DNA from 2 places in the Streptomyces sp. NPDC048481 genome. Region 2 is predicted to be linked to the other one. Evidence: riboswitches for the same ligand, from Rfam matches in the RefSeq annotation. Region 2 holds a riboswitch; the other holds the start of a gene.

Region 1 (15,227 bases), on a different contig from region 2:
TCCTGGGGGTCGAGGACGGTACGGGCGAGGGTGTCCACCCACACCAGGAAGACGGCTCCGGTCAATGCCGTGACCGGCAGGAGGCGGGCATGGCCGGAGCCGGTGAGAGCGCGGGTGGCGTGCGGGAGGACCAGGCCGACGAAGCCGATGGCACCGGCGCAGCTCACCAGTGCCGCGGTGAGCAGCGCGGTGGCGCAGAGCAGGACCAGGCGGGTGCGGGCGACGCGGACGCCGAGTCCGGCGGCGGCTTCGTCGCCGAAGGCGAAGGCGTCCAGGGTGCGGGCGTGCCCGAGGCAGACGGCCAGGACGACGGCGAGTACGCCGGCGCACAGCAGCACCTGTCCCCAGTCGGCGCCGGTGAGCGAGCCCAGGAGCCAGAACAGCACGCCCCGGGTGGTCTCGGCGTCGGCCGAGGTGAGGACGATGAAGGAGGTCAGAGCGGAGAACAGCTGCATGGCGGCCACCCCGGACAGGACGACTCGGTCGGTGCTTCCCCCGAGGGTGTGGCTGAGCAGCAGCACCAGGGCGAAGGAGAGCAGCGCCCCGAGGAAGGCGCCCGCCGACAGGGAAACCGCTCCCCCGCCCACCCCGAGCACGACCACCGCGACCGCCCCCGTGGACGCACCGGACGACACGCCGAGCACGAACGGATCGGCCAGCGGATTGCGCAGCAGTGACTGCATGACCGTCCCGCACACGGCGAGCCCCGCCCCGCACACCGCGGCGAGCAGCGTGCGCGGCATCCGCAGATTCCACACGATGCCGTCGCGCAGCGGGGCCAACGTGCTCTCCCCGAGGCCGAGATGGGCCGCGACGGCCGTCCAGACGTCCCCCGTCGAGATGTCGGCCGGTCCGATCGTCACAGCCACGGCTATGGAGGCCAGCAGCGCGGTCAGTCCGCCACCCGACAACACGACTGTGCGGACTCTCACTTGGTGAGTCCGAAGTCGCGCAGACCGGCCGCGACCTTCTCGATCCCCTCGATCGTGCGGATGGACGGGTTCATCGCCTGGCCGCTCAGGAGGACGTACCGCTTCTTCCGCACGGCGCTCAGTTTGCGCGTGGCGGGGTTGGTCTCGAGGAAGCGGATCTTGGCGGCGGCGGTCTCGGCGGTCTGCTGCTTGCGGGTCAGGTCGCCGATCACGATGACGTCCGGGTCACGGTCGGCGACGGTCTCCCAGTTGATCTGGGGCCATTCGTCGTGGGTGTCGGAGAAGGCGTTCCTCGCTCCGACGGCGCGGGTGATGACGCCGGGCGCGCCGCAGCAGCCGGCCAGGTAGGGCGACTGGGAGTTGGCGAACCAGTACATGAGGGAGACGTCGGGGGCGTCCAGCGCGGCGGTGGCGGTGCGCACCCGCTGCCTCAGCTGTGTGACGAGCTTCTCTCCGCGCTCCTCGACGCCGAACGAGCGGGCCAGGTCGCGGATTTCGCCGTACACGGCGTCGAGGGTGAGCGGCTTTCCGCGCGATCCGTCGCCGCCGCTGTCGTTGTCCTTGCCCGAGCAGTCGGACGGTGAGACGTACGTGGGCACGCCGAGCTTCTCGAACTGCTCGCGGGTGGCGACCCCGCCCTTGCCCAGGGTGGAGACGAACGAGGCGGTGACGAAGTCGGGTTCGGCGTCCAGGACCTTCTCGAAGGAGGGCATGTTGTCGGCGAGGCGCGGCACGGACGCGTTGGCCTTCTCCACGCCCTTCATCACCGGGTCGGTCCAGGTCGCCGTACCGGCCATGCGGTCGGCGAGGCCGAGGGAGAGCAGGATCTCCGTGGTGCCCTGGTTGAGGGAGACGGCCCGTTCGGGGGCGGACTTCAGGGTGACCTCGTGGCCGCAGTTGGCGATCGTGACCGGACGGCCGGCGGCGGAGGTCTGCGCCGATGTCGCGTCATCGCCGCCGGCGGAGGCGCAGGCCGTGAGCAGCAGGGCGGAGGCGAGGAAAAGCGCCGGAGCGCGCAGAAGAGCGGGGGTGCGGAGCACGGGTATGCCTTCGGGGTCGGGGCTCGTACGCGGAGCCTGGCCTACGGACGTCCCCCGCGCCGGGGCGCGGAGGTGCCAGCAGGTCTTCGGACTCGGGTTCGTCCGGACGGGACGCCTTCCCGGTCTCCCAGTGGCGTCGTGCCCCGCCCGTCCCCCTCACCGCTGCGCGTCAGCTCCGGATTCGCACCGGATTCCCTGGCCTCAGGTGTGGCTCGACTGGCCCGTCGAGGCTATCAAGGCCATCGCCGGGTCAAATCGTGTGGTGGGCCACGGGTGTCGTCCACCGGCGCGTTCAACGGAATGCCCCCGCAAGCCGGGTGCTCGCGGGGGCATTCCCGTCCCCCGTGCCGAGGTTGAGAAGACGATCACGGGCTGGACGTTCGCATGCGCTCAGGGCGCGAGGAGCAGGCTGTCGCCGCGCTTTTTGGCGGCGGCGTGACGCCTGGCCACGTCCTGCCAGTCGACGACCGCCCACATGGCGTCGATGAAGTCGACCTTCTGGTTCCTGTACTGCAGGTAGAAGGCGTGCTCCCAGGCGTCGAAGACCAGGATCGGGGTGGAGCCCTGGCCCACGTTGCCCTGGTGGTCGTAGACCTGCTCGACGATGAGACGACCGGACAGCGGCTCGTAGGCGAGGACGCCCCAGCCCGAACCCTGGGTGGTCGCCGACGCCTTGGTCAGCTGGGCCTTGAAGTTCCGGAAGGAGCCGAAGGATTCGGCGATGGCGTCCGCGAGTTCGCCGGTGCCGTCCTTCTCCAGCGGCTCGCCGCCGCCGTCACCGGTCATGTTGTGCCAGTAGATGGAGTGCAGGATGTGCCCGGAGAGGTGGAACGCCAGGTTCTTCTCCAGCCCGTTGATCGAGCCCCAGGACTCCTTGTCCCGCGCCTCCGCCAGCTGCTCCAGGGTGTCGTTCGCGCCCTTGACGTACGCCGCGTGGTGCTTGTCGTGGTGCAGCTCGATGATCTCCGGACTGATCACCGGGGCAAGCGCCGCGTAGTCGTAGGGAAGCTCCGGGAGCGTGTAAACCGCCATGTCCAACGTCCTCCACGTTATTGCGAACAATATGCAGTTGCACGCTAACAGCAGAAGCGACACGTTGCCGATCATTCGTGTCGATCACGCGTGCCGATCACGCGTTGGACCCGGGCCTCCGGACGTGTCCCGTCCGGCGCGAACTCGGCGGCCCATGCCTCCCGCGCCCTCCCGGTAGCGTGACCGTCTACCGCCGGGCGGTCATGTGCCCGGCCGCCGGTCCACGGCTGTCGACGGAGAGTGGCGAGGCTGCGATGAGTGAACTGACGAAACCCGAGGTCGGGGTTCCGGAGGGGGACGCCCCTTCCGAGCTGACCGTCCGGGACCTGGTCGTGGGCGACGGGGTCGAGGTGAAGCCGGGGATGGTGGTCAGGGTCCACTACGTGGGGGTGACCTTCGAGTCCGGGAAGGAGTTCGACGCCTCCTGGGACCGGGGCCTGCCGTTCAAGTTCGCCCTGGGCGGTGGCAAGGTCATCAAGGGCTGGGACCGGGGAGTGAGGGGGATGAAGGTCGGCGGCCGGCGCGAGATCATCGTTCCTCCGCGTCTCGGATACGGCGATCAGTCGCCCTCGCCGTTGATCCCGCCGGGTTCGACCCTGGTCTTCGTGGTGGACCTGCTGGACGCGTATTCCGGCGTGACCGGGTGGAGCAACCCCCAGTGGGGGCGCTGAATCGTCCTGGGGCGGGCCGTGTGAGCGAGGGCGGCTGACCGGGCGGCGTCCCCGAAGTCCCGCACGCCGTCCTGGCGTTGGACGCCGTCGGTCACAGGGCGGTGGCGGCGCGGACCAGGCCCGCGACCGCCGTGGAGCGGCTGTGCGGGGGCCAGGCGATGACCGTGGTGACGTGCGGGGCGTCGCGGACCGGTACGGCGGTGAGGTCTTCGCGCAGGCCGGTGCGGCCCGACTCCGGCACGACCGCGCAGGCGCGGCCGAGGGCGATGAGCTGGGTGAGTTGCGTGTGGTCGCGCACCTGCGGTCCGGGGCCGTCGGGAAAGGTGCCGTCCGCGCGGGGCCAGCGGGGCAGGGGCAGGTCGGGAAGGCCGGTGACCTCGGCGAGCAGCACGTGAGGGCGGGCGCAGAGAGGGTGGCCCTTCGGGAGGATCGCGACCTGGCCCTCGGAGTGCAGGTCCTCGGTGTCGAAGCCGGCCGTGTCGTCGAACGGCCGGTGCAGCAGCGCCACGTCGGCCCGGCCGTCGTGCAGCAACCGTGTCTGCTCACCCGGCCCGCACAGCACGACGTCCACGGCGAGGGCGCCGGGCTCGGCGGCACAGGCGTCGAGGAGCTTCGCCAGCAGTTCACCGGAGGCGCCCGCCTTCGCGGCCAGGACCACGGCGGGGCGGCCGGTCGCCGCGAGGGCGGCCCGGCGGGTGCGCCGTTCGGCCGCCTCGACGGCGTCCAGCGCCGCGCGCGCCTCCCGCAGCAGCACCGCCCCCGGCTCCGTCAGGGCGACACCCCGGCTGCCGCGCTCCAGCAGGAGGGTCCCCAGCCGCCGTTCGAGCCCGCCGATCGCCCGCGACAGCGGGGGCTGGGCGATCCCGAGCCGCTGCGCGGCCCGCCCGAAGTGCAGCTCTTCGGCGACCGCGACGAAGTACCGCAGCTCACGTGTCTCCACCCCGCCAGCCTAACCGGCCCGGCCGGCAGCGATACCCGGGCGGTATCGCCGGCCACCCGGTCGGTCTTGGACGCCCTGCCCGACGGCGGTGAAGTATCGACGTCATGAGTGAGACGAACACCGTGAACCATCACAAGGTCGCGCTGGTGACCGGGGCCAACAAGGGCATCGGGTACGAGATCGCCGCCGGGCTCGGCGCCCTCGGCTGGTCCGTCGGCATCGGCGCGCGGAACGCGGAGCGGCGCGAGGCCGCCGTGGACAAGCTGCGCGCGGCCGGCGTCGACGCGTTCGGCGTGCCGCTGGACGTGACCGACGACGCCGGCGTGACAGCGGCGGCTCGGCTGATCGAGGAGCGGACCGGGCGGCTCGACGCGCTCGTCAACAACGCGGGCATCACCGGCGGCGGACCTCAGGAGCCCACCACGGTCGACGTGAACCGGGTTCGGGCGGCCGTGGAGACCAACGTGATCGGCGTCATCCGCGTCACCAACGCCATGCTGCCTCTGCTGCGCCGCTCGCCGTCGCCGCGGATCGTGAACGTGTCCAGCAGCGTCGGCTCCCTGACACGCCAGACCACCCCCGGCGCCGGGACGGGTCCCATCTCCGTCGCCTACGCTCCGTCGAAGACGTTCCTCAACGCCGTCACCGTGCAGTACGCCAAGGAACTGGCCGAGACCCCCGTCCTGATCAACGCCGTCTGCCCCGGCTTCACGGCGACCGACCTCAATGGGTTCCGGGGCGTGCGCACCCCGCAGCAGGGCGCGGCCGCCGCGATCCGGCTGGCCACCGTACCGGCCGACGGACCGACGGGCCGCTTCTTCGACGACGAGGGGGAGGTGCCCTGGTGACGCGCTCGCGGTTCGCCGTGCGCGCCGCTCCGGGGGGATGACGGCCGCACGTCCTCGTGACCGATCACTCCGGTCGCTCGGAGGTCACTCCCGCGGTGTGGTCCCGAGCCGCAGCAGGAGGGCCGTGTCAGCGCGGGGCAGGGACACGGTCAGGGTCGCGTCGGCCGCGTTCCAGTCGGCTGTGGCGTCGGAATCGGCCGGGTACAGCGACTCGATGTGCGGGCGGGCGCCGAGCAGGTGGGGCAAGCGGAGTGTGCGGCTGTCGTCGCCGGCGTCCACCGGGGCGCGCCGGTCGCTGGTTTCGGCCCGGCCGGTCGCGGCCGGATTCCGCCGCCACAGGGCGAGGTACGTCGCGGACGCCCCGCGCAGCCCGTGGGCCGGCCAGGTGTCCTCCCACGCGGGAAGGCCGAGCGGCCAGACCGGAAGGGCGTCGCGGATCTCGGGCCGGATGCGCTTGTAGACGTCGATGGCGGAGCGGACGCGTGCCGACTGCTCCTCGTTCATGCGGTCGAGGAAGCCGGAGAGGTGAACGCGGCCCAGCAGGGCGGTGGTCATCGTGAACGCGATCTCGTCGGGGCCGAAGTCCGGCTGCGGGCAGGCCCACACGGCGGCCTGTTCCGGCGCGACCGCCGTGGCCGCCGCGACGGCGATGGGCGGACAGCGCCGGGGGTCCTGCTGGTCGCTGGTGGACTGCACCTGGGCCACCGCCAGTTGCGCGTAGTCCATGCGCAGCCCGCCCGATCCGCAGTTCTCCAGGACCAGGCCGGGGTGGCGGTCGAGGAGGGAGGCGAGCCAGTCCAGATGGGCACGGTGGTGTCCGAGCAGGCCCGCCCCGGCGCTCTCGGCGCCGTTCTCGGTCCCGGGGCCGATGTTGACGTTGTAGTCGAGCTTGAGATAGCCCACTCCCCACTCGCCCACGATCCGGTCGACGACACGGTCGAGATGGGCGCGGGCCGCCGGATGGCGCAGGTCCAGGTGGTGCCGGCCGTGCTCGGTCAGCCGTACGCCGCCCCGGCGGAAGAAGGCCTCGGGCGGCAGGGCGCCGGCCAGCGGGCTGCGTACGCCGACGACTTCGGGCTCCAGCCACAGACCGGGGGTCATGCCGTGCCGTCCGATGGCGTCCAGCACTTCCTGGATGCCGCCGGGGAAGCGGCGTGCGGCGGGTTCCCAGGCGCCCACGGCGTCCCACCAGCCCTCGGCGGCGTCGTCGTACCAGCCGGCGTCGATGACGAAGACCTCCGCGCCGACGGCGCCGGCCGCCTCGACGAGCGGCAGGAGCTTGTCGGTGGTCGGGTCGCCCATGAGGGTGTTCATGTAGTCGTTGTAGATCACCGGCAGGTTCCGGTGGTCGGAGTGGTCGCGGCGGATGAGTCGGCGGTAGGCGGTGAGTTCGCCGAACGCCGCGTCCAGGCCACCAACTCCGGCCCCGATTCCGGCCCCGGCCCCGGCCTGAGCATCGGCCCCGACCATGACCCCGGCACCGGCCTCCGGCCCGATCCCGGCCCCGCCTCCGGCCTCCGACCCGGCCCCGACCCTGACGAGGGCGGCGGGCACCGTGGTGAACTCCTCGCCGGGGGCGAGTGTCTGCCGCCACTGGTGGTGCGCGTCGTCGGGTCCGAACAGCGCGAGGTAGGCGGCGCCCTCGCGCTCGCCTATCTCGTAGCGCCAGCCCGCGCTGGACTCGATCTGCCACAGCCAGGCGCCGCCGCGGCCGTCCGTGACGGCGGCGACCGGCAGGTGCCGGCCGGTCGACCAGGAGCCCTGCGAGTAGCGTTCGAAGCAGCCGCGGCCCTCGTGGCCGTGCGCGGCCCTGTTCAGCGGGACGACCAGGTCCCGGAACGCGGCACGGCTCCAACGGCACTCGGCGAGCCAGTCGTTGTCCGCCCAGTGCAGGGTCAGGCCGTCCAGGCCGCCCGCCCCGTCGGTGACGCCGCCGAGGGTGAGGCTGGACACGCTCTCCAGGTGCAGTGGCGCCTGGCCCTCGTTGACCAGTCGCACCTGTGAGCGCAGGAATCGCGAGCCCGGCACGGTGCTCAGGGTGACGTGGGCGGCGAGGCCGGTCCCGGGGTCGGCCAGCCGGATCGTGGTGCGCCGCCACGCTCCGTCCGTCTCGGTCTCATGGCCGCGGAGCACCAGACGGCTGCCGACGGCGGTGTCGATGAACCGTTCCCCCGACCACATGCGCCCGTGGCCCGTGACGACGGCCTCGACGAGGGGGACCAGGCGGTCCCGGATCCGGCCCGCGCCGGTGAGTCTCACCGACCCGGCGGGATCCACCAGGGCACGCAGCCCGAGGGCTTCATCGCTCCACGGTGAGGACTCCTGGGCGGTTTCGGCGGCGGCTGCCAACGCGCTTTCCCTTCGGCGGGCGGTGATCGCCTCGGCTCCGGCGGACGCTCGACGGGTGACTGATCGCCTCGGGGCCCCTCGTGGGTCGCCGCCGCCCCGGCCTGGGCGACTGGCATGAGGTGTCCGGAGCTCTCACCTGCGCGGCAGCCGACGGCCCAGGCGCCGGAGCACCGATGTGACCGTTCACAACCCTCCCACGCCGAAATCGGTCGCACAAGCTGCGGGACGGCGTCGGGCATCCCGTTCACGGAAACATGCGATCGAGGGGTTTACCCCATGGGCATCCACACGCCAGAATGGTCTTTCGCTCTGTGAAAAAACCTTTTCTCACACAGCTGTCCCCTAGATCACAGAACAACGATCTAGCGTTGCAGCACCCCTGAGCGATCAAATGTCCCCGACCGTCCAGGGCCGTCACAGGTCCACAATTTCGAACGTCATTCGATATATCGAACACACAGCGTGGCCGTCGGCAGAGCGGCCACTGAGAGGACAGCCAATGGCGGGCGCAGAGATCGAGGCACCGGCAGGACAGGACGAGGCCTGCGTGGTGGGGATCGACTTCGGAACCCTGTCGGGGCGGGCCGTGGTGGTCCGGGTCCGTGACGGCGCGGAGTTGGGGACGGCCGAGTTCGCCTACCCGCACGCGGTACTGGACCGCGAGCTGCCGGACGGAACGCGTCTGCCGCCGGACTGGGCGCTTCAGGTGCCCGCCGACTACATCGACGTGCTGCGGCACGCCGTGCCCGAGGCGCTGACCCGCTCGGGCGTACGCCCGGAGCAGGTGATCGGCGTCGGGACGGACTTCACCGCGTGCACGATGCTGCCGGTGCTGGCGGACGGCACACCGCTGTGCGAGCTCCCCGACTACGTCTCCCGTCCGCACGCGTACGTCAAGCTGTGGCGCCACCACGCGGCCCAGGGCCAGGCGGACCGCATCAACGCGCTGGCCGAGGAGCGGAAGGAGCCGTGGCTGGCGCGGTACGGCGGGAAGATCTCCTCCGAGTGGGAGTTCGCCAAGGCTCTGCAGCTTCTGGAGGAGGACCCGGAGGTCTACGGCCGCACCGAGCGGTGGGTGGAGGCGGCGGACTGGATCGTGTGGCGGCTGAGCGGCTCCTATGTGCGCAACGCCTGCACCGCCGGCTACAAGGGCCAGTACCAGGACGGCGCCTATCCGAGCCGCGACTACCTCGCCGCCCTGAACCCGGACTTCGCCGGCTTCGTGGCCGACAAGCTGGACCATCCGATCGGCCGACTCGGCGACCGGGCCGGAGGGCTGACCGCCGAGGCGGCGGCCTGGACGGGGCTGCCCGAGGGCATCGCGGTCTGCGTCGGCAACGTCGACGCCCATGTCACCGCCCCGGCCGCGGTGGCGGTGGAACCGGGCCGGATGGTCGCCATCATGGGCACCTCCACCTGCCATGTGATGAGCTCCGACCAGCAGGGCGTGGTGCCCGGCATGTGCGGGGTCGTCGACGGCGGCATCCTGCCCGGGCTGTGGGGTTACGAGGCCGGGCAGAGCGGAGTCGGCGACATCTTCGCCTGGTACATCCGCACCCACCTGCCGGCCGAGTACGCCGAGAAGGCCGCGGCCCTCGGCATGGGCGCGCACGAGTACCTGACCTCGCTGGCGGCCGGGCAGAAGGTCGGCGAGCACGGGCTGATCGCACTGGACTGGCACAGCGGCAACCGCTCCGTCCTGGTCGACCACGACCTCAGCGGCGTCCTCGTGGGGCAGACGCTGTCCACGCGCCCCGAAGACGTCTACCGGGCCCTGCTGGAGGCCACCGCCTTCGGCACCCGCACCATCGTCGACGCCTTCGAGGCCGCCGCCGTGCCGGTGGAGGAGCTGATCATCGCGGGCGGGCTGACGAAGAACGCCCTGCTGATGCAGATCTACGCCGATGTCACCCGCCGTCCGCTCGGCGTCATCGGGTCCGCCCAGGGCCCCGCCCTCGGTTCGGCCATGCATGCCGCCGTCGCCGCCGGGGCGTACGACGACATCCGGGACGCCGCCCACGCCATGGGCAAGGTCCAGCGCGGCGTCTACCAGCCCGACCCGGAGCGGGCCGCGGCCTACGACGCTCTGTACGCCGAGTACCGGCTGCTGCACGACTACTTCGGCCGCGGCGCCAACGAGGTCATGCACCGCCTGCGCCGGCTGCGCGCACAGGCCGCCTCCTGACCCCCTTCCTCCCGATGACGCGATGTGAAAGGACACCCCTGTCATGACGACTTCCGAATCGCCCTTCGACGGCCAGGAGATCTGGTTCCTCACCGGAAGCCAGAGCCTGTACGGCGAAGAGACTCTCCAGCAGGTCGCCTTCCAGTCCCGGCAGATCGCCGAGCGCCTGGACGCCGCCTCCGACATCCCGATCTCCCTGGTGTGGAAGCCGGTGCTCACCGACGCGGAGTCGATCCGCCGTCTGTGCCTGGAGGCCACGGCGTCGGACGCCTGCGTGGGGGTGGTCGTGTGGATGCACACCTTCTCCCCGGCGAAGATGTGGATCGCGGGACTCAGCGCGCTGGACCGCCCGGTGCTGCATCTGCACACCCAGTACAACCTGTCGCTGCCCTGGCCGAGCATCGACATGGACTTCATGAACCTCAACCAGGCCGCCCACGGCGACCGCGAGTTCGCGCACATCGAGTCCCGCATCGGCGTCAGCCGCAAGATCGTCGCCGGGCACGCGACGGATGCGCGGGTCGTCGGACGCATCGCCACCTGGGCGCGGGCCGCCGCCGGCCGGCACGCCGCCCGCACCCTGCGCCTGGCCCGTTTCGGCGACAACATGCGCGATGTCGCCGTCACCGAGGGCGACAAGGTCGAAGCACAGATGCGCTTCGGATACTCCGTCAACACCTACGGTGTGAACGACCTGGTCGCCGTGGTGGACGCCGTCGAGGACAAGGCGGCCGCCGAACTCGCCGAGGAGTACTGCGACCTGTACGACATGGTGCCCTCGCTGCGTCCGGACGGCATCCGCCACGACTCACTGGTCTACGCCGCGCGCCAGGAGATCGGCCTGCGCACCTTCCTCAGCGCGGGCGGATTCACCGCCTTCACCACCAACTTCGAGGACCTGGGCGGACTGCGTCAGCTGCCCGGCCTGGCCGTCCAGCGGCTCATGGCCGACGGCTACGGCTTCGGCGGGGAGGGCGACTGGAAGACGTCCGCCCTGCTGCGCACGGTGAAGGTCATGGGGCAGGGGGCTCCGGGAGGCACGTCCTTCATGGAGGACTACACCTACCACCTCGGCCCGGGCACCCCCCGCATCCTCGGCGCCCACATGCTGGAGGTCTGCCCGTCGATCGCGGCCGGCCGCCCCAGCTGCGAGATCCACCCCCTGTCCATCGGCGGCCGCGAGGACCCCGTCCGTCTCGTCTTCGACGCCGCCCCCGGCCCGGCCATGGTCGTCGGCCTGGCCGATCTGGGCGACCGGTTCCGGCTGACCGCCAACGCCGTCGACGTCATACCCCCCAGCCAGCCCCTCCCCCGCCTGCCCGTGGCCCGTGCCGTCTGGCAGCCGCGTCCGTCGCTGGCGGAGTCGGCGGAGAGCTGGCTGCTGGCCGGCGCCCCCCATCACACCGTGCTCACCTCGGCCGTCGACGCCGAGACGCTGGCCGACTTCGCCGCCATGACCGGTGTCGAGCTGCTGACCATCGACGAGAACACCACGTCCGGCCAGTTCGCCAAGGAGATCCGCTGGAACGCCGCCTACCACCGACTCGCCCAGTCCCTCTGAGACGCCACGGGAAGGACACGAACATGACCAAGGTCCGTGACGGCCTGCGGCAAGAGGTCCTGGACGCCAACCTCACCATCCCCGAGGTCGGACTCGCGACCCTGACCTGGGGCAACGTCAGCGGAGTGGACCGGGAGGCCGGGGTCTTCGTCATCAAGCCCTCCGGCGTGCCCTATGCGGACCTGACGGTCGACCACCTGGTCACCGTCCGGCTCGACGACGGCGCCGTCGTCGGGGGCGACCTGCGCCCCTCCACCGACACCGAGACCCACCGCTGCCTCTACCTGGCGTTCCCCTCCATAGGCGGCGTCACCCACACCCACTCCACCCACGCCGTCGCCTTCGCCCAGGCCCACCGCGACATCCCCGTCCTCGGCACCACCCACGCCGACACGTTCAACGGCCCCGTCCCCTGCACGCCGGACCTCACCCCCGAGCAGTGCGCGAAGGACTACGAGTACAACACCGGCCAGGTCATCGTGGATCTGCTGGAGCGGGACGACCGGCGGGCCGTTGAGGTCCCGGGCGCCCTCGTCGCCGGGCACGGCCCCTTCACCTGGGGTGCGAACGCCCGGGCGTCCCTCGAACACGCCATCATCTGCGAGGCCGTCGCCGAGATCGCCCTGCGCACCCTCGCTCTGAATCCGGCCGGTCCTCCGCCGCAGCACCTGCTGGACCGCCACTACACCCGCAAACACGGCCCCGACGCCTACTACGGCAACCCTGGGGCGACGACGGCCGGTTGAGCCGGCGCTCCGTGAGCACGACCCCGGCCCGGCACCCCTCGATCGGGGCGCCGGGCCGAAGTGTTGCGGTCGTCCCCGTGGCGGCGGAGGCGGTCAGACGTCGGAACGTGCGGTCCATTCTGCCGATGTATTGCGGGACGTCAAGGACGTAACGACGGCATTGCCGACGTTGACAAGAGCGCGCGGCAGCACATCTGCGGACATCGTCCCGCGGAGGCCGAAGAGAGCAAGCAGCATGGGCGCGGCCGCGCATGACCCTGAAATACATCCGAGGTTTCCTTGGCCTGCGGCTCCCTCTCCGTTTACAGTCACCTTGCCGCCATTCCTCCGATGACTGCGCAGAGGAGAACGTCGGATCGTCCGCGGGTCCCGCTGACACGACGACGGCGGGGCCCGCACGGCCACCTCGCCCCCTCACGAACCACCGACGACGAACCACCGACGACAAGGGAGTTGCCCAGTGACACTGGACCTGTCCCCCATGGCCTCCGACATCGGCGGCGCCTTCCTCGCCGGCGGCGGTGTCGAGCGGGCCCGTGCCTCGGTCGTCGCGGGCGCGCTGGCAGAACCGGACGGGCTCGACGGGCGACGTCAGACCTTCGGCCAGGCGTGAAAGGCACTCCCGTGACTGCGACCTCCGGCCGGATCACGGCCGTCGACACGTACGACGTCCGTTTCCCCACCTCGCGGGAGCTGGACGGCTCGGACGCGATGAACCCGGACCCCGACTACTCCGCCGCCTACGTCGTCCTGCGCACCGACGCGGCCGACGGGCACGAGGGCCACGGCTTCACCTTCACCATCGGCCGCGGCAACGACGTCCAGGTGGCCGCCATCGACGCCCTGCGGTTCCATGTCGTGGGCCGCGACGTCGACGAACTGTGCGCCGACCCCGGGGCCCTCAGCCGCGACCTGATCGGCGACAGCCAGCTGCGCTGGCTGGGCCCGGAGAAGGGCGTGATGCACATGGCGATCGGCGCGGTGCTCAACGCCGTGTGGGACCTGGCCGCCAAGCGGGCCGGACAACCGCTGTGGCGCCTGCTCGCCCACGCCGACCCCGAGTGGCTGGTCTCCCAGATCGACTTCCGCTACATCGCCGACGCCCTCACCCCCGAGGACGCCCTGCGGCTGCTGCGCGAGGGCCGGACCGGGCTCGCCGAGCGCGAGGCGGCCCTGCTGCGGCACGGCTATCCCGGGTACACCACCTCCCCCGGCTGGCTCGGCTACTCCGACGACAAGCTCACCCGGCTGGCCGAGCAGGCGGTCGCCGACGGGTTCACCCAGATCAAGCTGAAGGTCGGCGCCGACCTGGAGGACGACGTCCGGCGGCTGCGCACCGCCCGCGCGGCGGTCGGCGACGGCATCCGCATCGCCGTCGACGCCAACCAGCGCTGGAACGTCGGCGAGGCGATCGAGTGGACCAACGCGCTCGCCGCCTTCGACCCGTACTGGATCGAGGAGCCGACCAGCCCCGACGACGTGCTCGGACACGCCGCCGTGCGCAAGGCCGTCGGACCGGTGAAGGTGGCGACCGGCGAGCACGTGCAGAACCGCATCGTCTTCAAACAGCTGCTCCAGGCCGGAGCCGTCGACGTCCTTCAGATCGACGCGGCCCGGGTCGGCGGCGTCAACGAGAACCTGGCGATCCTGCTGCTGGCGGCCGCGTTCGGGGTGCCGGTGTGCCCGCACGCCGGCGGCGTCGGCCTGTGCGAGCTGGTGCAGCACCTGTCGATGTTCGACTGGCTTGCGCTGACCGGCACGACCGAGAACCGCGTCATCGAGTTCGTCGACCACCTCCACGAGCACTTCACCGCGCCCGTCGTGATCCGCGACGGCCACTACACCGCGCCGCTCACCCCCGGCTTCTCCGCCACCATGCGGCCGGAGTCGATCGCCGAGTACCGTTTCCCGGACGGCGCGTTCTGGGTGGCCGACCGCGCGGGACGGGGGGACGGGGCATGACCGGTCTGTCGGGTCTGACCGCGGTCGTCACCGGCGGAGCGTCCGGCATCGGGCTCGCCACGGCGCGCGCGCTGGCCGCGCAGGGCGCCGCGGTCGCGGTACTCGATCTCGAAGCCGCCGGCCTGCCGCGGCCCTTGCTCGGCCTCACGGCCGACGTGAGCGACGACGCCTCGGTACGCGCCGCCGTCGAGGCCGCCGCCACCGGGCTGGGCGGCATCGACATCCTCGTAAACAACGCGGGCATCGGCGCCGTCGGCACCGTCGAGGACAATCCCGACGAGCAGTGGCTCCGCGTCCTGGACGTCAACGTCCTCGGCATGGTCCGCACCACCCGCGCCGCCCTGCCCCATCTGCGGCGTTCGGCACACGCGGCGGTCGTCAACACCTGCTCGATCGCCGCCACGGCGGGCCTCCCGCAGCGCGCCCTGTACAGCGCCAGCAAGGGAGCGGTCCTGTCGCTGACCCTCGCCATGGCCGCCGACCACGTCCGTGAGGGCATCCGCGTCAACTGCGTCAACCCCGGCACCGCCGACACTCCCTGGGTGGGCCGGCTGCTGGACGCCGCCGACGACCCGGAGGCGGAGCGGGCCGCGCTCGCCGCCCGCCAGCCCATGGGCCGGCTGGTCACCGCCGACGAGGTGGCGGCCGCCATCGTCTACCTCGCGAGTCCCGCCGCGGCCTCCGTCACCGGCACCGCGCTCGCGGTGGACGGCGGCATGCAGGGGCTGCGGCCGCGCCCGGCGGAGCGGTCATGACGACCACCGCGCTGGGCGGCAGCGCGGTCCGCGTCACACCGCTCGCGCTCGGCTGCGCGGGCATCGGCAACCTCTACCGGGCCGTCACCGACGAGGCCGCCCTCGCCACCGTGGACGCCGCCTGGGACGCCGGAGTGCGCACCTTCGACACCGCACCCCACTACGGGCTCGGCCTGTCGGAACGACGGCTCGGCGAGGCACTGCGC
Region 2 (15,227 bases):
ACCTTGTCCCGCCGCTGATAGGCGTCGAGGAGCAGCGACAGCACCGCGCCCTTCACCGCGCTCATCCGCTGCCGGGCCGCCATCGACCCGGAGGCGTCGACCACGAACAGCACGAGGTTGCCCTCGCGCCCCTCCCGGGTCGCCTGCCGCAGATCGTCCCGCCGCACCACCAGGCCGGGCCCGCTGCGCCCCCGTGCCCGCTGGTGCGGCGCGGCCGCCTGCACGGTCGCGGCCAGATGCAGCTTGGTCAGGGCGCCCCGGGGCCTGCGCGCGCCCGTGGTGCGGCCGTGCTCGGTCCGGGCCCGCGACCGCCGTCCGGCGGCCCCCTCGCCGATGCCCGGCACGCTCAGCACCTTGGTGCGGAACGGCTCGGCGGCCCGTACGGCCGACCGCTCGGAGGGCCCCGACGGCTGCGGTGCGCCGTCCTGCCCGGCCTCGGGCCGCGCCCCCGCGTCACCGCCGTCCGGAGCGGCGTCGGGGGCGGGCCGGCCGCCGCCTCCGCCGGGCCCGTCGTCGTCGGGACCGCCGTCGCCGCGGCCGTCGTCGCCCGGGTCGTCGTCCGGTGGGCCGGCGTCGTCACCGGGGGCGCAGTCGTCGCGGCCGCCGAACTCCTCCAGCGTCTCGTCGAGTTTGTCCTCGTCGAGGCCCGGCGCGTCGAAGGGATTGCGCCGCCGCCGGTGCGGCAGCGCCAGCAGCGCGGCCTGCCGCACGTCCTCCGCGAGGACGTCCGTGCGCCCGGCCCAGGCGGCCAGCGCGGTGGCCGTGCGCGCCATGACGATGTCGGCCCGCATGCCGTCCACCTCGAATGCGGCGCAGGTCGCCGCGATCTGCCGCAGCGCCGCGTCGCCCAGCCGCACCGACGGCAGCAGCGCACGCGCGGCCGCGATCCGCGTACGCACCGCGGTTTCCTCGTCCGCCCAGCGCGCGGCGAAGGCGGCCGGATCGTCGTCGTAGGCCAGCCTGCGCCGGACGACCTCCACCCGCAGGTCGGGCTCGCGCGAGGCGGCCACCTCCACCGTCAGCCCGAACCGGTCCAGCAACTGCGGCCGCAGTTCGCCCTCTTCGGGGTTCATCGTGCCCACGAGCAGGAACCGCGCCGCGTGCCGCACGGAGACGCCCTCGCGCTCCACGTACGAGGCGCCCATCGCGGCCGCGTCCAGCAGCAGGTCGACCAGGTGGTCGTGCAGCAGGTTGACCTCGTCGACGTAGAGGATCCCGCGGTGCGCGTCCGCGAGGAGCCCCGGCTCGAAGGCCTTGACGCCCTCGGCGAGCGCCCGCTCGATGTCGAGGGCGCCGACCAGCCGGTCCTCCGAGGCGCCCACCGGCAGCTCGACCGTGCGCGCGGGCCGCGTCTCGAACGCCCCCGGCTCGTGCGGGCCGTCCGGGCAGGCCGGGTCGGGGGAGCCGGGGTCGCAGGAGAACCGGCAGCCCACGACCACGTCCAGGGCCGGCATCAGCGCCGACAGGGCCCGTACGGCCGTCGACTTGGCGGTGCCCTTCTCGCCGCGGACCAGCACGCCGCCCACCGCCGGCGACACGGCGTTCAGCAGCAGCGCGAGCCGCAGGTCGTCCTGGCCGACCACGGCCGTGAACGGGAAAGGAGTGCTCACTTCTGGTCGTCCTCCAGATCGCCTTCCAGCTCCAGGTAGGTGGCGCGCAGCCGCTCGATCGTGTCGGCGTCCGGCTCCGCCCACAGACCGCGGTCGGCGGCCTCCAGGAGTCGTTCCGTGATCCCGCGCAGCGCCCACGGGTTGGACTTCTTCATGAAGTCGCGGTTGTCCGCGTCGAAGACGTACTCCGCGCTGAGCTTCTCGTACATCCAGTCGTCGACGACCCCGGCGGTGGCGTCGTAGCCGAAGAGGTAGTCGACGGTCGCCGCCATCTCGAACGCGCCCTTGTAGCCGTGCCGCCGCATCGCCGCCATCCAGCGCGGGTTGACCACCCGGGCGCGGAACACCCGGTGCGTCTCCTCGCCCAGCGTGCGCGTCCTCACCTGGTCCGGAGTCGCCGAGTCGCCCACGTACGCCTCGGGGCTGGCGCCCGTCAGATGACGCACCATGGCGACCATGCCGCCGTGGTACTGGAAGTAGTCGTCGGCGTCGACGAGGTCGTGCTCGCGGGTGTCCACGTTCTTCGCGGCCACGGCGATCCGCCGGAACGCCGTCTCCATGTCCCCGCGCGCGGCCCGCCCGTCGAGCCCGCGCCCGTAGGCGTATCCGCCCCAGACGGCGTACACCTCGGCGAGGTCGGCGTCCGAGCGCCAGTTGCGGGCGTCGATCAGCGGCAGCAGACCGGCCCCGTACGCCCCCGGCTTGGAGCCGAAGATCCGGGCGCTCGCGCGCCGCCGGTCGCCGTGAGCGGCCGTGTCCTCGTCGACGTGGGCGCGCACGTAGTTGGAGTCCGCGGGCTCGTCCAGCTCGGCCACCGCCCGCACCGCGTCGTCGATCAGCCCGACCACGTGCGGGAACGCGTCCCGGAAGAAGCCGGAGATGCGGACGGTGACGTCGATGCGCGGCCGGCTCAGCTCCGCGAGGGGGACGATCTCGAAACCGGTCACCCGGCGCGAGGCGTCGTCCCAGACCGGGCGGCAGCCCAGCAGCGCCAGGATCTCGGCGATGTCGTCGCCCTGGGTGCGCATCGCCGACGTGCCCCACACGGTCAGGCCGACGGACTTCGGGTACGCGCCGGTGTCCGTCAGGTACCGCTGCACGAGGGAGTCGGCGAGTGACTGCCCGACCTCCCAGCTCAGCCTGGACGGAATGGCCTTGGGGTCGACGGAGTAGAAGTTGCGGCCGGTCGGCAGCACGTTGACCAGACCGCGGGTGGGGGACCCCGAGGGCCCGGCGGGCACGTAACCGCCGTCCAGCGCCTTGAGGATGTGCCCGATCTCGTCCGTCGTCCGGGCGAGCCTGGGCACCAGCTCACGGCAGGCGAACTCCAGCACCGCGACGGCGTCCGGCAGTTCGGCGCCCACGACCTCGCGCACGAGCGCAGCGCACTCCACGACCGCCCAGTCCCGCGCCTCCATGCCCTCCGCGACCCGCCGGCACAGCTGCTCCAGCAGGTCGATCGCGTCGGCCGCGGACCGCGACGGTCCCTCGACCAGATCGGTCAGCTCCAGGGGCGCCTTCACCGGCGCGCCCGGCTCGGCCAGCAACTCCTTCTCGTCGAGCCCGAAATGGGCCGCGAACGACGCCCTCAGACCCGGCAGCGCGTGGGCCTGCCCGCCCCACACCTGCGAGGCGCGCAGCACGGCCAGCACCAGGTTCACCCGCGCCTCGCCGACCGGCCCGCCGCCCAGGATGTGCAGGCCGTCACGGATCTGCACGTCCTTGATCTCGCACAGATAGCCGTCGATGTGCATGACGAACTCGTCGAACGCGTCGTCGTCGGGCTGATCGTCGACATGCAGGTCGTGGTGGAGCTCGGCGGCCTTCACCAGCGTCCAGATCTGCGCGCGCACCGCCGGCGCCTTCGCCGGGTCGAGGTCACTGACCAGCGCGTACTCGTCGAGCAGCTGCTCCAGCTTCGCCAGGTCGCCGTAGGTGTCCGCCCGCGCCATCGGCGGGACGAGATGGTCGACGACGGTGGCGTGCCCGCGCCGCTTGGCCTGGGTGCCCTCACCCGGGTCGTTGACGATGAACGGGTAGACCAGGGGCAGTTCGCCGAGGACGGCGTCCGGCGCGCAGCCGCCGCTCAGCCCGAGCCCCTTGCCCGGCAGCCACTCCATCGTGCCGTGCTTGCCCATGTGCACGATCGCGTCCGCGCCGAAGCTGTTCTCCAGCCAGCGGTAGGCGGCCATGTAGTGGTGCGACGGCGGCATGTCGGGGTCGTGGTAGATCGCGATCGGGTTCTCGCCGAACCCGCGCGGCGGCTGGATCATCACCACCACGTTGCCGAACCGCAGGCAGGCCAGCACGATGTCGTCGCCGTCGACGTACAGGGAGCCCGGCGGCTCGCCCCACGCCTCCAGCATGCCCTCGCGCAGCGCGGGGTCGAGCCGGTCGAACCAGGCCCGGTAGTCGGCCAGCGGCACCCGCGCGGGCGCGGCCGCGAGCTGCTCCTCGGTGAGCCACTCCACGTCGTGGCCGCCGGCGTCGATGAGCCGGTGGATCAGCTCGTCGCCGTCGTCGGGATGCCCCTCCACCACGTAGCCCGCGTCCCGCAGCGCGTCGAGCACGCGCACGGCCGAGACGGGCGTGTCCAGGCCGACGGCGTTGCCGACCCGCGAGTGCTTGGTCGGGTAGGCGGTGAAGACCAGGGCGAGCTTCTTCTCGCCGTTCGGCTTGTGCCGCAGCCGGGCGTGCCGGACGGCGATCCCGGCGACCCGGGCGGCCCGCTCGGGGTCGGCGACGTACACGGGGACGTCGTCGGGCCCCTGCTCCTTGAAGGAGAACGGGACCGTGACGATCCGCCCGTCGAACTCCGGGATCGCGACCTGCATCGCCGCGTCCATGGGGGACAGGGCCGCGTCGGACGCCTCCCACGCCGCGCGCGAGGACGTCAGGCACAGCCCCTGGAGCACCGGCACGTCCAGTTCGGCGAGCGCGCCGACGTCCCAGGCCTCCTCGTCGCCGCCCGCCGACGCCTGCGAGGCGTGCGCGCCCCCGGCGGCGAGGACGGTGGCGACCAGGACGTCGCAGCGGCCGAGGATCTCGTACAGCCCGGAGTCCGCGCCGCGCAGCGAACCGCAGTACACCGGCAGGGCGTTGGCCCCGCGCGCCTCGACCGCTTCGCACAGGGTGTCCACGAAGGCGGTGTTCCCGCTCAGCTCGTGGGCCCGGTAGAACAGCACGCCCACGGTCGGCCGGCCGTCACGGAGTCCGTAGGAGCCGTGGACGCCGAACTCCGGCATCGCGCGCGGCTCCTCGAACCCCTCGCCGGTCAGCAGGACGGTGTCGGACAGGAAGCGCGCCAGCTCGGCCAGGTTGGCCGGACCGCCCGCGACGAGATACCGCAGCGCCTCCGCCACCACGCCGGCCGGCGCCGACGACTCGGCCATCAGCTCGGCGTCCGGCACGCTCTCCCCGCCCAGCAGCACGGTGGGGACGCCGGACGCCTTCAGCACGGCGAGGCCGTCCTCCCAGGCGCGCTTCCCGCCGAGCAGCCGGACGACGGCGATGCCGGCGCCGTCGAGCAGCGCGGGCAGTTCCCGCGCGACGTCGACGCGGGTCGGGTTGCCGATCCGGTAGTCGACGCCGGTGGCGGCCCGGGCCGCCAGCAGATCGGTGTCGGCGGTCGACAACAACAACACTGTGCTCATGCGGGCGCTCCCGGTGGAATGAAAGGCAGTCCTTGCGGCGCGCCCGACTCGATGAGCCGCCGGAGCGCGTCCGTGTCCGCGTGCTGTTCGATCAGGTCGCCGAGCCGGTCGAGCTGCTCCTCGCGCAGCCCGGCGAAGGAGGTGTCGGGGGCCGGCGTGAACCGGCGGCCCGCGGCGGCCGCCACCTCGCGCAGGAACGCCCGCCGGAACCCGTCCGACTCCAGCGAGCCGTGCCAGTGCGTGCCCCAGGTCTGCCCGACCCGGCAGCCGTCCAGGCCGCGCCCCTCGTCGTCGCGGATGAAGGTGTCGCCCCCGTTGACGTCGGCGACCCCGTGATGGATCTCGTAGCCCTCGACCCGCTCGCCGAGGGCCTCCCCGACCGGCCGGGTGAGGGTCTTCTCGCGGGCGAACCGCACCCGGACGGGGAGGATCCCGAGCCCGTCGACCCGCCCGCGCCGGCTCTCGACGTCGTCCTCGATGTGCTCGCCGAGGATCTGGAAGCCGCCGCAGACGCCGAGGACGGGCCGCCCCTCGGCGGCCCTGCGCAGGATCGCCTCGGCCAGGCCGCGTTCACGCAGCCACTCCAGCGCCCGCACCGTGCCGCGGGTCCCCGGGATCACCACCAGGTCGGCGTCGGCCAGCTCCTCCGGACGGTCCACGAACCGCACCACGACGCCGGGTTCGGCGGCCAGCGCGTCCACGTCCGTGAAGTTCGACATCAGCGGGACCGCGCAGACGGCGACGCGCAGCACGTCCTCCCCGACCGGCGCGGCGGTGTTCGACTCGCGCACGGTGCCGCGCAGCGACACCCTCAGGCCGTCCTCCTCGTCGATGCCGAGGCCGTGCCGGAACGGCAGCACGCCGTACGTGCGCCGCCCGGTGAGCCCGTGCAGCATGTCCAGGCCCGGCTCCAGCAGGGAGACGTCGCCGCGGAACTTGTTCACGAGGAACCCGGCGACGAGCGCCTGGTCCTCGGGGGACAGCAGCGCGACGGTCCCGAAGAACGAGGCGAAGACCCCGCCGCGGTCGATGTCGCCCACGACCAGCACGGGCAGCCCGGCATTGCGGGCGATCCCCATGTTGACGATGTCCGTCCGCCGCAGATTGATCTCGGCGGGACTCCCGGCCCCCTCACAGATCACCGCGTCATACGTGCCCCGCAATTCGGCGAGACAGTCGAGAACGGTCCCGAGGAGCTGCTGCTGCCGCCCGCCGTGGTAGCCGCGGGCGCTCATCTCGCCGACCGGCTTGCCCAGCAGCACCACCTGACTGCTGCGCTCCCCGCCGGGCTTGAGCAGCACGGGGTTCATCAGCGCGGTCGGCTCGACCCGGCAGGCCTGCGCCTGCATGGCCTGCGCCCGCCCGATCTCGGCGCCCTCGCGCGTGACGAACGAGTTCAGCGACATGTTCTGCGCCTTGAACGGCGCGACCTTCACCCCCTGCCGGACCAGCCACCGGCAGATCCCGGCCGTGACGACGCTCTTGCCGGCGTCGGAGGTGGTGCCGGCCACCAGCAGGCCCCCGCTCATGACATATGCCCCTTCCGCGCGTCGAGCGCCCTTGTCGCGGCCCGGCGCGCGGCGACGGTCACGCCGAGCGCGAGCAGGCCGACGCGGCGCGAGAGCCGCGCCGCACGTTCGATGTCCCCGGCGACGACGGGCCGCCCGGCCGCTCCGTTCAGCACGGGCCGGTGCTCGACCCGGCCGCCGTACGACAGGCTCCCGCCCAACCGCACCCCGAGGGCGCCCGCGAAGGACGCCTCCACCGGGCCGGCGTTGGGACTGGGGTGCCTGCGGGCGTCGGCGCGCCAGGCCCGCACCGCGCCCCGGGGGTCGTCCCCGGCGACCGCGGCGAGCACGGCGGTCAGCCGCGCCCCGGGCCAGCCGGCGACGTCGTCGAGCCGCGCCGACGCCCATCCGTAGCGCAGATGGCGCGGCGACCGGTGCCCGACCATGGCGTCGAGGGTGTTGACGGCGCGGAACCCGGCCAGCCCCGGCACACCGGCCACGGCCCCCCAGACCAGGGCGCCGACGACGGCGTCGGAGGTGTTCTCGGCGACGGACTCCACGACGGCGCGCGCGATCCCGTCGGCGTCCAGGGCCTGCGGGTCGCGCCCGCACAGCCGCGGCAGCCGTTCCCGGGCCTCGTCGACGTCCCCGGCCTCCAGGGCGCGCGCGATGCCCCGCGCCTCGCGCACGAGGGAGGCGCCCCCGACGACGGACCAGGTGGCGGCGGCGGTCAGGGCGACGGACGCGGCGGGGGAGCGGCGTACGGTCCGCGCGGCGACGGCCCCGAGGGCGACGGCGCCGCCCGTGCACACCGCGGTGTGCAGGGCGCCCCAGCCCCGGTGGTCCCGCCACAGCAGCCGCTCCACGGCGCCCGCGGCCCGCCCGAACGCGGCGACCGGATGCCCTCGGCGGGGGTCGCCGAGGAGCAGGTCGCCGAGGAGGCCGGCGGCGGCGCCGTACGCGTGAACGCGATCGGCACCCATCGGCTCAGCCGGCCGTGCGGGCGGCCGACGGGCTGGGGGTGGCGCGCGAGGCGCTCGACGGGCAGCCGAACATGGCTATGTGTCCTCACTCAGGGTGTCCACGCCCTGGTTCGACGAGACCGCGGCGAGAGTTCCTGGCTCCCGGGGGTTACTACCCCGGTGACAGTGGCGGGACCGCGCCGGATTCACACCGGCTTCCTCTTCTGCCGCCGTACATGGCCCGGGCAGTCCACCACGGGCCCGGAAGGGCCGTCAACTTGCCGTTGACCTGCGGGGGGAGAGTGTGCAGAACCCCACACGCGGGCGATCGCCGCGGTCACACGCGAAGGGGTGCGGGACGGCGACCCGTCCCGCACCCCTCGGTGTTCCTGTTTCCCTTGCCCCGATGTCCGGGAGCCCAGGCGTCCTGGTGGCCCGTCAGGCCACGATCAGGGAGATCCCGTACGCCACCGCCGCCGCGCAGGCGGCGAAGCACGCGTACGCGCCCGTCACCGCGAGGGCGGCCGAACCGCCCTCGGCCGTGGCGCGCTCCCGGCGCGACAGGCCCATGATGCCGAGGGTGAACAGGGCCACGAGTCCCACGGTGACCACGAGGCTGACGCCGAACACGGAGCCCAGGGCTGCCCAGTCGATCTTCATGACGCTTCTCTTCCTTCGTGCCGGACGAGCCGGATCAGACGGCCGCGGCCGGCGGCACGGCGGGGACGGCGGACTCCGGGACCGCGACCGATGCCGCGACCGGGGCCGGGGAGGGGATGGTCGCCGTCAGATCGTCGGCGAGGGAACCCGCCGGGGGCGGGGCGACGGCCGCGATCGCCGTCGTGACGACGCCCGCGGGCTCCTCGGCGTCGTTGACGTTGGACGCGTCGACGACCTCGCGCCGGGAGATCTTCCAGATGGCCGCGCTGGAGGCGATCAGGAAGACGGCCACCACGGCCGTGCCCCAGTCGCCCAGGCCGGTCACCGTCTCGGCGAGCGCGCCCACCAGGGCCGCCGCCGGCAGGGTCAGGCCCCAGGCCACGAACATGCGGGTCGCCGTGGACCAGCGGACCACGCCCCCCTTGCGGCCCAGGCCCGCGCCCATCACCGAACCGGAGACCGAGTGGGTGGTGGAGAGGGAGAAGCCGAGGTGGGAGGAGGCCAGGATGACCGTGGCGGCGCTGGTCTGGGCGGCGAAGCCCTGCTGCGGCTGGAGTTCGGTCAGGCCCTTGCCCATGGTGCGGATGATGCGCCAGCCGCCGAGGTAGGTGCCGAGCGCGATGGCCATGCCGGCCGAGAGGATGACCCAGGTGGGCGGGTCGGAGTCGGGGGCCACGGCGCCGCCCGCGACCAGGGCGAGGGTGATGATGCCCATCGTCTTCTGCGCGTCGTTGGTGCCGTGCGCGAGGGAGACCAGCCCGGCCGAGGCGATCTGGCCGGTGCGGTAGCCCTTCGCGGCGGCCCTGCCGTCGGCCTTCTTGCCGAGGGTGTACGACAGCCGGGTGGCGAACATCGCGGCGACGCCCGCCACGATCGGCGCCGCCACCGCCGGCAGCAGCACCTTGGTGACCAGCACGTCACCGTGGACCGCACCGCTTCCGGCGGAGGCGACGGTGGCGCCGATCAGACCGCCCATGAGGGCGTGGGAGGAGCTGGAGGGCAGGCCCACCAGCCAGGTCAGCAGATTCCAGAGGATCGCGCCGACCAGGGCGGCGAAGATGACCTCGGGACGGATGCCGGTCTCGTCGACGAGACCCTTGGAGATCGTGTTGGCGACCTCCACCGAGAGAAAAGCGCCCACAAGGTTCAGCACGGCGGACATCGCCACCGCGACCTTGGGTTTGAGTGCACCGGTCGAGATGGTCGTGGCCATCGCGTTGGCGGTGTCGTGGAAACCGTTCGTGAAATCGAACGCGAGTGCGGTGATAACCACAATCGCGAGGATCAGCGAGAAGTTTTCCATTTACCCAGGCAATCGTTCGAAGTCATTGGTGTGTCGACCGTAGGCAATCCGGGTGAACGGAAGATGAACTGGGACGGGCGTCGGGGTGTCGTTCTCCGGGGCTGTTCCGCGCCCCGTCCGACGGCCCTCCCACCGTGCCCGGCGCGGCAGTTGACCGCTCGCCCGCCGGCCCGCGCCGCCGGGCACGCGGAAGGCGCCGCGACCGGCCCCGGGAACCGCCGTGCCCTGGCAGGATCGCGGTATGGCCGAGCAGCGAAGCGAGCAGACGCACGCCCCGGATCCCGGGCCCGGCGGGCAGGGCCCGACCCCGCGCCGCACACGGCGCGCGACCCCCGAGGAGGCGCGGGCCTGGGAGGCGCTCGTGACGACGGCACGCCGCACGGTGACCGACGGCCTCGTCGTCGGCACCAGCGGCAACGTCTCCGTACGCGTCGCGGACACCGTGCTGGTCACCCCGTCCGGAGTGCCCTACGACCGGCTCGCCCCGGACGACGTCACCGGCGTCGACCTCGCCGGACGCCAGGTGCTCGGCGCCCTGGTCCCGACCAGCGAACTGCCGATGCACCTCGCCGTGTACCGCTCCTGCGACGCCGGGGCCGTCGTCCACACCCACGCCGTGCACGCCACGGCCGTCTCGACCCTCGTCCCGGAACTCCCCCTCGTCCACTACATGGCGGGCGCCCTCGGCGGCCCCGTCCGGGTCGCCCCCTACGCCACCTACGGCACCGAGGAACTGGCCGAGAACATGCTCCGCGCGCTCGACGGACGCAGTGGTTGCCTGCTCCAGAACCACGGCACCCTCACCCACGGCGCCACCCTCGACCAGGCCTACGACCGCACCGCCCAACTGGAGTGGATGTGCCGTCTGTGGCTCACGGCCTCGTCCGTCCCCGGCCACACCCCGACACTGCTGACGCAGGCCCAGCTGACCCGGGCGACGAGCCGCCTCCGCACCTACGGCCAACACCCCTGACCCCGCACCCGGCCGGCCGCCTCCGCGCCGCCTTGTCCGGCCGCCGCGCCGGGGTCTGTGACCCCGCGCGCGGGCCCGCTGCCAGGCGGGCGTCACTCCGCGCGGGTCCACCACTGGCCGTCGTGGGTCTCGGCCTGGAGACTGGGCGGGTGCGCACTGTCACAGCGACGGCAGCCGCCGTCACCGCAGCCCTGGCCGCCGGCGCCGCCAGTGTCGCCGTCGGCCGGCTCGCCAGCGACGCCGCGCTGAAGGCGCCGCCCGGCCGGCCCCTGCCCACCGAGCCCCGGCTCACCGTGCACGGCACGGCAGCCGGACAGATCACCCTCACCCGCGACCTGGCCGCCCTGCGCCCCGGCGCCTACGGCCTGTCGGGCAACGGCTCGCACGCGGTCGTCGGCCCGGTCCTGCCCACGGCCCCGCACCCGGTCGACACCGTGGTGCGCCGGCTGGAGCGCGTCACCCACGGCTCGCTGAACTCCGGGGACGCGGTCTGGCTGACGCCGAACCTGCACGTCGGCAACCCGGGCAGTGCCCTCGGCCTGGACCACGCCGACGTCGACGTCCCCGGCGAACTGGGCAACCTGCCCGCCTGGTTCGTGCCCGGCGCCCGCCGCACCTGGGTGATCGCCGTGCACGGCCTCGGCGCCACCAGGGAACACGCCCTGAACCTCATGGGCTTCCTGCACCGCCGCCGCTTCCCCGTCCTCGCCCTCGCCTACCGCGGCGACCTCGGCGCCCCCCGCTCGCCCGACGGGCTGAACCACCTCGGCGCGACCGAGTGGCGCGACCTCGACGCGGCCATGCGGTACGCCGTGCGCTACGGCGCGGAACGCGTCGTCCTGCTCGGCTGGTCCACCGGCGCCGCCATGGCGCTGCGCGCCGCCGCCGACTCGGGCCTGCGCGACCTCGTGTCGGGGCTCGTGCTGGACTCCCCGGTCCTCGACTGGCGGACCACGCTGCGTGCCCTCGCCGCCGCCCGGCACACCCCCGGGGCCCTGCTGCCGCTCGCCGTCCGCGCCGCCGAGGGCCGCACCGGCCTGCGCCCCGGCGCCGGCGACCCCGCGGCCGCGGCCGCCGCCTCCGGCCGGCTGCGGGTGCCGGCGCTGATCGTGCACGGACCCGACGACGCGGTCGCCCCCTGGGGCCTCTCGCGCCGCCTCGCCGCCCGCCGGCCCGACCTCGTCACCCTGCACACCGTGCCGGGCGCCCCGCACGGCGCCATGTGGAACGCCGACCCCGCCGCCTACGAGGAGGCGCTGCGCCGCTTCCTGACCCCGTTGATGTGAGCCCGCGCCCCCGCCCCGCCGCCGGTCCGCCCCGCACGGCCGCGAAGGTTCCGTTTAAGTCCGTACCAATGGCCTGAACGCGCCGAGCCGCCCTCGCTCCACCCCGGCCGCCGGGCGGTCCACCGGCCCGCCGGGGCATTCCGTTTGGGTTTTCGGACCGTCAACCGGAAGACTGCACCCGTGACGTCCCGTATCCCGCGCGACTCCAGGCTTCGACTCGTCCGCCCGCGACCCCTGGCCGCCGCCCCCTCAGCTGTGAACGAGCGGCGCCCGCGCCGCCCCGCCCCCCGCCCGCCGGAGGGCACTCCGGCGCCCGCGGAGCTGGCCAGAATGGCGCGCTCCGGACTGGCCGCCGCGGCCCGCGTCGCCCGCTGGGCCGACAACGCCCTCGGCCCCGGCCGAGACGCCGCGACCACCGACGGCAAGGCCACGCTCTCCGACGCGACCGCCCGGCGGGCCGCCGCCGATCTGGGCCTGACCACCGACCGGATCCGCGCCGACTGGGACACCGCCCGGCTCGCCGGCCTCGTCGAGGTGCACGGCGACAGCGCCCGCCCCGGCTGGCGGCTGCGCGCCTGGAACCGCGACGACAGCGCCGTCCTGCGCGGCTGGGTCGCCCTGTTCGACGCCTGGTCCCTGGCCTCCCCGGAACCCGTGGACCAGGAGCCGGGCGCGGTCGCCGAGGTCGTCTCGGCCATGCCCCAGGTCCTCTCCTTCCTCCAGCTGTCCGCCGGGCCCGTCCCCGTCGAGCAGTTGCTGGACCTGCTGCGCCAGCGCGTCACCGAACTGCGCACCGAACGCTGCGAGGTCCCCTACAGCGCCGGCTCCGAACCCGCGACGCCGCTCGCCCCGGTCACCTCCGCCGACGTCGAGCCGGCCGAGCCCGCCAGGGACGCCGAACTCGCCCCCCTCCTCGACTGGGCCCTGCGCGCCCTCGCCTCCGTGGGCGCCCTCACCTACGGCGACGCGCACGCCACCCTCACGCCGCTGGGCAGCTGGGCGGTCTGGGTCAAGCTGGAGCAGATCTGCGTCGCCGCGCAGAGCCCCGCCGGGAACATCGAGCAGTCGGCCGAGGCCATGCTCCGCGGCTGCGCCCAGCTGCGGCCCAACGCGGCCCGCGCCGAGTACCGCGCCTGGCTCGCCGCCCGCACCGTCGGCAGCGCTGTCAGCGAACTGCTGCTGGCCGCCCGCGGCGACGACGCCCTGCTGCGCGGCCTGGCCTTCGAGGCTCTGCGCGTCGTGGGCGCCCCGGCCGAGCCCGACGTCCGCGCGGTCGTGGACGAGCCCGCCCTGCGGCCGTACGCCCTGCTGTGGCTCGCCGAGCACGACGGCGTCGACCCCGAGGACGCCCACGAGGTCCTCACCCGGGAGGAGGCCACCTGGCTGTGGGTCGACACCGCCGCGGCCGTCGCCGACCACGGCGAGGCGCCGATGCTGGTGCGCCACCTGGAGTCCGCGCTTCAGCCGACCGTGCCGGCCCTGCTGGCCGAGGTGCGGGCCGTCGGGCATCCGCGCACCGTGCAGGTGCTGGTGGCGCTGGCCGCCGCGCACCCCGACCCGGCACTGGCCAAGGCCGTGCGCCGGGCCGCCTTCCAGGTGCACACCGGCGGCAGCTGACCGGGCCCCGGTGACGGTGGCGCGCGGCCGACGGCTCGCGGCGCACGGGCCGCGCGCGAGCGGGCCGCGTGTGAGCCGTCAGCCCGGTATCTCCGGGGCGTACGTGCCGAAGCTCCAGAGGTTGCCCTCGAGATCGCGGGCCATGTAGTCCCGCGAGCCGTACTCCTGGTCCGTCGGGGGCATCAGGATCTCTGCGCCGTGCTCCACGGCCCGCCGGTGATGCGCGTCGACGTCGTCCACCACGACGTACACGCCGGCCGGGCCCGCGTCCTTCATCGCCGTGTCGAAGACGCCGCCGCGCCCCTTGGAGCCCAGCATCACCGCGCCGTTGCCCTGCACGAGTTCGGCGTGCATGACCGAGCCGTCCTCCCCCTCGTACACGGACAGCTCGGTGAAGCCCAGCGCCTCGGTGAGCTGCCGGATCGCCGCCTTCGCGTCGGCGTACAACACCGTCGGGAAGAGACTGGGACGTCCGCCGTTCGCCGCTGCCATGCCGATCACTCCCTTGTGATCCATGAGCCGTGATGGTGGGCCGTGTCGCGTGTTCCGCCGGCTGTGGTCCGGGCCGGTCCCTGCCGGTGCGGACCGGGGACCGGGGTGTGATTCCTGACGGATTTCCGGCCCGGTCCCAGTCTGGCACCCGGCAGCGACAACGTCCCGGCCTGCGCCGACGGGCGGGCCGCGCGGGCCGGGGGAGCCACGGACCGTCCGGGCCCCGGTGATCCGGCGGGACCGAACGCCTGGGCCAGAAAAAGTGCTTGCACGGTCCCGTTAGACTGTCGTCATGGCCATTCTCCTCGCGCATTAGACGGCGGGAACGTCCTCAGCCGCCCATCCCGTCAATCATCCCCGCTCTGGAGTCTGTCCGTGATCTCCGCCTCCGGCATCGAGCTGCGCGCCGGCGCCCGCATCCTCATCGAGAACGCCTCCTTCCGTGTGGCCAAGGGCGACCGCATCGGTCTGGTCGGGCGCAACGGCGCCGGCAAGACCACCCTGACCAAGGTCCTCGCCGGTGAGGGCATCCCGGCCGCCGGTCAGGTGACCCGCTCCGGCGAGGTCGGCTACCTCCCGCAGGACCCGCGCACCGGCGACCTCGACGTCCTGGCCCGCGACCGCATCCTCTCCGCGCGCGGACTGGACACCCTGATCCGCAAGATGCGCGAGAACGAGCAGCGCATCGCCAACGGCAGCGGCGCCACCCGCGACAAGGCGATGCGCCAGTACGAGCGCCAGGAGACGGAGTTCCTCACCAAGGGCGGGTACGCCGCCGAGGCCGAGGCCGCCACCATCGCCGCCGCGCTCAACCTGCCCGACCGTGTGCTGGGCCAGCCCCTGCACACGCTCTCCGGCGGCCAGCGCCGCCGCGTGGAACTGGCCCGCATCCTGTTCTCCGACGCGGACACCCTGCTCCTCGACGAGCCCACCAACCACCTCGACGCCGACTCCATCGTCTGGCTGCGCGACTACCTCAAGACCTACCGCGGCGGCTTCATCGTCATCAGCCACGACGTCGACCTGGTCGAGACGGTCGTCAACAAGGTCTTCTACCTGGACGCCAACCGGTCCCAGATCGACGTCTACAACATGGGCTGGCGGCTCTACCAGCAGCAGCGCGAGTCGGACGAGAAGCGCCGCAAGCGCGAGCGGCAGAACGC

The links. A riboswitch is a leader RNA that binds a small molecule or an ion and turns the genes downstream of it on or off. The one in region 2 is predicted to bind cobalamin.
Region 1: it holds a riboswitch for cobalamin, as region 2 does, so the genes downstream of both, ACGFSH_RS29455 (ABC transporter substrate-binding protein) here and ACGFSH_RS05925 (cobalamin biosynthesis protein) in region 2, are expected to answer to the same signal.

Annotation. Positions count from the first base shown of each region.
Region 1 is NZ_JBICXC010000012.1:125,302-140,528, reverse strand. Features, by position in the region: gene ACGFSH_RS29460 (FecCD family ABC transporter permease) at 1-932, opposite strand, end outside; gene ACGFSH_RS29455 (ABC transporter substrate-binding protein) at 929-1,978, opposite strand; cobalamin riboswitch at 2,032-2,208, opposite strand; gene ACGFSH_RS29450 (superoxide dismutase) at 2,363-3,004, opposite strand; gene ACGFSH_RS29445 (FKBP-type peptidyl-prolyl cis-trans isomerase) at 3,259-3,675, shown strand; gene ACGFSH_RS29440 (LysR family transcriptional regulator) at 3,767-4,615, opposite strand; gene ACGFSH_RS29435 (SDR family oxidoreductase) at 4,720-5,463, shown strand; gene ACGFSH_RS29430 (alpha-galactosidase) at 5,548-7,812, opposite strand; gene araB (ribulokinase) at 8,312-9,997, shown strand; gene araA (L-arabinose isomerase) at 10,041-11,558, shown strand; gene araD (L-ribulose-5-phosphate 4-epimerase AraD) at 11,582-12,304, shown strand; gene ACGFSH_RS29410 (hypothetical protein) at 12,765-12,917, shown strand; gene ACGFSH_RS29405 (enolase C-terminal domain-like protein) at 12,929-14,266, shown strand; gene ACGFSH_RS29400 (SDR family NAD(P)-dependent oxidoreductase) at 14,263-15,021, shown strand; gene ACGFSH_RS29395 (aldo/keto reductase) at 15,018-15,227, shown strand, end outside.
Region 2 is NZ_JBICXC010000001.1:1,378,072-1,393,298, forward strand. Features, by position in the region: gene ACGFSH_RS05910 (putative cobaltochelatase) at 1-1,610, opposite strand, end outside; gene cobN (cobaltochelatase subunit CobN) at 1,607-5,263, opposite strand; gene ACGFSH_RS05920 (cobyric acid synthase) at 5,260-6,792, opposite strand; gene ACGFSH_RS05925 (cobalamin biosynthesis protein) at 6,789-7,754, opposite strand; cobalamin riboswitch at 7,862-8,004, opposite strand; gene ACGFSH_RS05930 (hypothetical protein) at 8,172-8,393, opposite strand; gene ACGFSH_RS05935 (anion permease) at 8,428-9,696, opposite strand; gene ACGFSH_RS05940 (class II aldolase/adducin family protein) at 9,938-10,669, shown strand; gene ACGFSH_RS05945 (alpha/beta hydrolase) at 10,819-11,955, shown strand; gene ACGFSH_RS05950 (hypothetical protein) at 12,136-13,572, shown strand; gene ACGFSH_RS05955 (VOC family protein) at 13,651-14,088, opposite strand; gene ACGFSH_RS05960 (ABC-F family ATP-binding cassette domain-containing protein) at 14,440-15,227, shown strand, end outside.